2 linked regions of the Novipirellula caenicola genome follow. The protein of the gene in region 1 interacts with the protein of each later gene in a pairwise test. Links are inferred from orthologs where the notes say so. Each region holds a gene or a part of one and is shown on either strand. Other genes may lie near its edges.

What was found.
Region 2: the proteins of ABEA92_RS08920 (region 1) and def interact in binary tests that used the Escherichia coli proteins (3 or more experiments, as listed by UniProt). The link is inferred for Novipirellula caenicola from one-to-one orthologs.

What each region holds. Positions count from the first base shown.
Region 1 is NZ_BAABRO010000003.1:412,524-415,654, forward strand. Bases 124-2,931 are described here. They hold ABEA92_RS08920 (aspartate-semialdehyde dehydrogenase), read right to left. Parts: upstream 2,134-2,931; coding sequence 1,114-2,133; downstream 124-1,113. Other genes in these bases: truA (tRNA pseudouridine(38-40) synthase TruA), read right to left, coding at 332-1,114; ABEA92_RS08925 (formylglycine-generating enzyme family protein), read right to left, coding at 2,571-2,931. Also shown: ABEA92_RS08910 (serine/threonine-protein kinase), read right to left, coding at 1-46; more of ABEA92_RS08925, read right to left, coding at 2,932-3,131.
Region 2 is NZ_BAABRO010000011.1:133,638-136,939, forward strand. Bases 130-3,108 are described here. They hold def (peptide deformylase), read left to right. Parts: upstream 130-1,316; coding sequence 1,317-1,901; downstream 1,902-3,108. Other genes in these bases: ABEA92_RS19830 (ATP-grasp domain-containing protein), read right to left, coding at 130-200; mch (methenyltetrahydromethanopterin cyclohydrolase), read right to left, coding at 197-1,144; fmt (methionyl-tRNA formyltransferase), read left to right, coding at 1,894-2,886; ABEA92_RS19850 (glycerophosphodiester phosphodiesterase), read right to left, coding at 2,957-3,108. Outside these bases: more of ABEA92_RS19830, read right to left, coding at 1-129; more of ABEA92_RS19850, read right to left, coding at 3,109-3,302. UniProt on the Escherichia coli protein: Removes the formyl group from the N-terminal Met of newly synthesized proteins. Requires at least a dipeptide for an efficient rate of reaction. N-terminal L-methionine is a prerequisite for activity but the enzyme has broad specificity at other positions.

The sequences.
Region 1 (3,131 bases):
AAGAGCGTGTGGGCTCGTCGAGAATGGGCTGAGACGGAGCAGTCATGGGCTGGTTCCTGTTCAACTCAACGTTTTCTACGTTCACTTGTTCTAGTACGGGGCACGCCGGTGCGCTTTGGGAATTCATGGCTTTGGGAATCCATTGAGGGTTGCCAGATTGTGACAACCAGTGAATAGGTCTCCGGTAGACTCGAGACGACATGGACGTAGTCTAGCCATCGACAAGACACGAGGCACAGGTGAATCGTTCTGGCAGACGCCAGAGTACCAGTTCAATACGACCTGAGTGTGAAGATCGTGTGAATGGCGAATGTGCGTTTAGTGAATGCGTTCAAGCGAACGGCAAGTAGTCGACGCGTTTTAGAAACAACGCTTGCGGCGGAGCGGTGGGGCCGGCGGCATCGCGATTGGCCGCTTCGATCACATTGTCGATGTGCTGGGGGGGATACTTGCCCTTGCCCACCTCGATCAACGTGCCCACGATGTTGCGAACCATGTTGTACAGAAAGCCATCGGCTTCGATTTCAATCGAAAACAACGTGCCGCCAGGATTCATGGAAGGTTCACGGATAATTTCGCAAACCTTTACATGCCGGGTGGTGGTTTTGCGTGGGCTGCCGACCGCTTGAAAACTGGCGAAGTCATGTTTGCCCACAAACCGAGCGGCGGCTTCGGTGACGGCATCCAGATCGATGCCGTGATACAGATGCCAGCGATAGCGATAGTCGAACACGTTCCGCTGGCCTCCGATTTGCAATTGATAGCGGTATCGTTTGCCAATCGCATCGCGAATTGCGTGGAAGTCATCGGGCGCGTCGACGGCGTCGGTGACCACGATGGTCGGTGGCAGGTTGACGTTCATCGCGTTGAGCAAATCGGTCGCGCTGGCACGCCAATTCGCGGTTCGCAAGCTGGCGACCTGAGCCAACGCATGCACTCCGGCATCGGTGCGTCCGCTGCCGGTGACATGGACGCGTTGGCGTGTCAATTTGACGAGCGCACGTTCAAGCATGCCTTGGATCGTCGGCTTTTGCGGTTGAATTTGCCAACCGGAATAGTCGGTTCCATCGTAGGCAATGGTCAATTTGAACGTGCGATCGACCAAGGCAGCCACTACGCCGTTTTCGTGGCCGATCGTTTGATCATCAATTCGGCAATCTGGACCGCGTTGGTTGCAGCACCTTTGCGAAGGTTGTCGCTGACACACCAAAACGTGATGCCGTTGCCACCGCTGATGTCTTTGCGGATCCGGCCAATGAACACGTCGTCTTTGCCATTGCAATCGCGAGGCATTGGATACTTGCTGCTCTGCAGATCGTCGACGATCGTGATCCCTTCGGCTTGACGGAACAATTCTTTGGCTTCTTCGAGCGTCAAAGGAGATTCGGTTTCGACAAGGATCGATTCGCTGTGCCCGGTGGAAACGGGGACACGCACACATGTGGGGCAAACCTGGATGCCCTCGTCGCCGAGAATCTTGCGTGTCTCGTAAACCATCTTCATCTCTTCGCTCGTATAGCCTTCGTGCTTCTCCGAGCCAATCTGTGGAATCAGGTTAAAACCAATCGGGTGCTGGAACGTTTTCGGTGGATGCGTTTGACCCACCAACGCACTGCGGACGCTGTCGTTGAGTTCTTCGTTGCCTGCCAACCCCGCTCCGCTGGTCGCTTGGTACGTGCTAACAACGACGCGGCGAACGCGAGCCGCCCGATGCAGCGGCGCCAGTGCCACCACCATCTGCGTGGTGCTGCAGTTGGGGCTAGCGATGATGCCTTGATGATTGTCGACCGCTTCGGGATTGACCTCGGGAACCACCAAAGGAACCTTGGGGTCCATTCGCCAATAACCGCTTTCGTCCACCACGACGGCTCCCGCTTTGACTGCCCATGGCGCAAATTCGGCCGAGACTTCATCGGGAGTGCTGGCGATGACAAGATCAATGTTGTTGAACGCCGAAGGTTCCAGCAATTCCACCTTCAGTGTTTCTCCGCGGAAACGCACTTCCTTGCCAACGGATCGCTCCGACGCAAGCAGTTTTAGCCGCTTGAATGGCAGTTCACGCTCGGCAAGTTGTTCAAGGACAATCCGGCCAACCGCACCGGTGGCGCCAACGAGAGCAAGTGTTTCGTACACGGAAATCAGTTCTCAGTAGAGGGTGATAGGAGAGAGGGTTAGGAACATGAGGGTGGGACGAATCACGTGATCCGCCGATGACAAAGCCCGCAGGCGACAAGAGCGAGAAAGGAAACGCTGCGATACGCGGTTCCGCCCTGCCCCAATCGACGCCCTACGGCTCAATGCCATACAGCTCAACGCGGTACAGCATCCCAGCCGACCCAGCGAACACAGCGTCCCTATCCACACAGCGATTCTGGCGAACATGGCACCGTCGCCCGCTAACGACCGCAGCACACAAGCACCCAAGGCTCGTGTGCTGCAATGGCGTTTAGACCGGGTGATTCGTCGTATTGTGATCGGTCGACAGGATTTTGGGTATGACCTGAGCGACTTTTATCCACACGTTTTGTCAGCCGCAGCTGCCACAGCGATACGACACGCAATCGCCCGGTTTATTGATTCTCTTTCATCGCTTTGATGACTTCGGGAAGCTTTTCGTCGACCAAACCGTAGCCGCCGCGACCTTCCATCACTCGCGATTCGACGTCCAATTGGACTTCGCCCGAGGTGGAATCCCAGAACTTGGCAATCGTTTCTTTGTCCAGCGGTTTGTAGGATCGGAACAGACGGAAACCGATGCCTCGCGACGGATAGTCGGTCAACCACCATGGGCTCTTCGGGAAATTGGGATCCGAATCCTTCCATTCGACGTCATCCGACGCCAAACGAGCGGCGCTGCGAAGTTCTTCGGGGTCCATTTCCCAGCTGCCACCACGGACAACACATGGCGACGAGGTTTCGGGCCATTTCACCACTTCGGTGGCGTTGATCGGTGCTTTGTCGGCAAACGATTCGTAGCCGTCCTCGGTGTACTGATTGACGGTCCACTCGGCCACATTGCCGTGCATGTCGTGCAGTCCGAAGGGATTCGGTTTCTTGGTTCCGACGGCCTCTTGGCCCTCGTCGGCGTTGTCGTAATACCACGCGTAATCGTCGATGTCGTCGGCGGAATC
Region 2 (3,302 bases), on another replicon or contig:
GAAACTGCGGTAGCAGTAAATCCATCCGCACCGAGATCGACCGCATTGCGGTCGGGCGAGGCCGCGTGATGGATCGAAGCAAACAGCGATTCATAGTCACATCCGTGAAGCTCGCAACCGAGTTGGGCGGCGGCGTTTCGCAGTTGGTTCGCATGCCAACCCTGGCCGCACCCAAGCACTAGAAATCGCTTGCCCGTCATGATGAAAACGATTGACGAAGCACTGCGGTGGCAATTTTGCCGTGATTCCAACTTCGACCGCTTTGCAGGTTATGGATCGTTACCACAGCGGGGCTGAACAACATTGGGTCGACTTTGTAAAAGTCGTAGTTGTATTGTTTGAACGTTTCGGCAAACGGTTTCCCGTGATCGCCCGACGTGTGACTCGGCACTTTGGCTGCGATCGCTTCGACAGCGTCATCGTCACAGTCGACCCACAGCGAAACCGTGGCTCCATACAGGATGGCGTCGTTGGTCCGCCCGATCCCGGTAACCATGTCGCCTGGTTTTGCCGGAGGTGGCAGCGGAGCATGGCCGGTGGCCGAGACAATTTTGGTGACGTCAAACTTTAGTTCATGCAACTTGTGCATTGCGGTTTCAATGGCACGCGCGACGACTTGCACACTGCCTGCGAGCGAGCTGCTCGGTGCGACTGCCAAACGGACTTGGTTGGCGGCGACGCTGCACTGTTCCGCGATCATTGCGATCACTTCGGCGTCGGGCAATTGGTCCGACTCGAGGACTCCGACCACGGTGTCGGTGGATTCGACCAAATCCAGTTCCAATAGCGTTGCTTCACGGCCTCGCGCCGCTCGCATTGGACCGCTGCCCATCGCGAAATAGTGATCCGTTTGCACAGGCCATCCGGCATATTGGGCTGCCAAACATGCTTTGACGGGTTCGTCGGTGCAGACAAAAACGGCATTGTTGCTGCCCAACACCGCGGCGTCGCACGGAGCGATCATAATTTCGGCCTTCCCAGCCATACACAATCGCGCGAGGTTGATTCCGGCGCCAAGTGAACCGCGAGTATGAATGCCGGCGTCCAGGACCGATCCGCCGCCAATCTCCGAAACCACGCACTGCAGCGACGATGCGTCGGCTGCGAGTTGCATGAATAGTTCGCTGGTTCGTTGGTTTAGCATGGGCAAATGGTCCCCCAATCGATGCGGTTTGTCTAGTCGGCGTTTCGCCCTGGTTTTGCAAAGTCCCCTGCCCAAAGTGAGCCTTTTCGATCATGCTTTACCCTTGCGCTACTGCCAATTAGCGATCAATTTCAAAGGTATCGGCTTCCTTCGCGTCCCCCCTAATCTGCTCATGTCGCTCAGCATCATCCCCTACCCGCACCCTACGTTGCGTGTGAAAAGCTCTCCCATCCGACGCGTCGACCAGGCGCTGAAGGACTTGGCCAACGAAATGCTCGATTTGATGTATGCGGCTCAGGGCGTGGGATTAGCCGCCAACCAAGTCGATCTGCCGCTACGCATGTTTGTCGTCAATGCGTCGGGCGTCAAAGGCGAAGGCGAGGAATTGGTGCTGATCAATCCCGAACTGCAGATGCCGCGGGGGAACGAATCCGAACAGGAAGGGTGTCTCAGTTTGCCGGGAATCTACGGCCAAGTGAAGCGTCCCAAGGCGATCCGGTTGAGTGCGTATGACATCAATGGGAATTCCATCGAACGCAACGTCGACGGGTTCCTCGCACGTGTCTTGCAACACGAAAACGACCACCTTGATGGGGTGCTGTTTTTTGATCGGATGAGTGACGAAGGACGCAACGAGTTCGCCGGCGCGTTGGACGAACTGGAAACCGATTTCCGGTCCAAGCAATCGGCCGGCGCGATCCCGTCGGATGCCGATCTGTTGGCACGTTTGGACCAATGGAGAGAGCGATATGCCTGATTCGGACAAGCTGCGAATCATTGCGATGGGGACCGGTCCGTTTGCGGTTCCGTCCTTGGAAGCGTTGCGGGCCGCCGGTCACGAGTTCGTCTTGGTGGTCACTCGCCCACAACCGCCCGTCAAAAGTCGCAAGGGGGCTCCGCCGTCGCCTGTGCGGCAATGGGCAACCGAAAACAATTTGCCGTTGTTTGATCCGCCCTGCATCAATGACGAATCCGCAGTCGAGCGGCTGAACCGCGTCGCTGCCGATTTGTTGGTCGTCTGTGATTATGGGCAAATCTTGAAGCCGGCGGCATTGGCGACCGCTCCGCTTGGAGGGATCAATTTGCATGGGTCGCTGTTGCCCGCCTATCGCGGCGCGGCGCCCGTCCAGCGTGCCCTGCTTAGCGGTGATGCGGTGACGGGCGTTTCGGTGATTCATATGACGCCGCGGCTCGACGGAGGTCCGATCTTGGCCACGCGTCAGACGCCGATCGCGGACGATGAGACTGCCGGCGAACTTGAGGACCGACTCGCGAAAATCGGTGTCCAGGCGACACTCGAGGCGGTTGAATTGTTGTCAACGTGGGATCGATCCAGCCCGATTGGTACGCCGCAAGACAAAACCAAAGTCACCCGCGCCGCTCGGTTATCCAAAGCGGAAGCGGAAATCAATTGGAACCAACCAGCTCGGATGATCGATTGCCATGTTCGCGGCATGCAGCCTTGGCCGATCGCATTCTGTTTTGTTCCCGTGGCCGGAAAAGACGAACCGATTCGCGTCGCCATCAAACAGGTCCAGCGGCTCGACGCCGTGCCCGCCGGGGTATCCCCGGGCACCGTCGAAGTGGACGGCGAAGGACGTTTCAAGGTCGCCTCGCAAGACGATTGGGTGCAAATCGTGCGTTTACAACCGGCGGGAAAACGCGAGATGGCCGCCGAGGAATTCCTGCGCGGCCATCAACCGATGAATCTAGCATCGCGAAACGAAAACGCCGCGAATTAAGGCACTGCGAAGCTCGCGAAGCGTTTCGTCGCAGTCCGCGTCTTCACGGTTCGGCTCGTTGGGGGGCCTGCTAGTTCGCTGCTGTTTTTGTTTCCAGAGCTTCGCGAATGAACGCCGGTCGATTGGTGGTGATGCCAAAGGCGCCCAGCTTGGAAAAGTAGTTGGCGTCGGCGGGCGAATCGACCGTCCAAACGTGGAATTCGTCACACCCGCCCTGCTTCATCGCCGCGATGAAGGCCGCATCGATGACTTGGGTGTTTCCATGCATGCCCACGCCGCTGGCGCCCGATTTTTTGACGGTCTTGGCGATCTGGTCTGCGGTCGGAGTCCATTTGCCGGTGGCCTTGTTCTGTTTGAAACTGGTCAACCAATGCGATTTCACGTTCGGAAGCAAACGTTTGCAGTCGGCGATCACC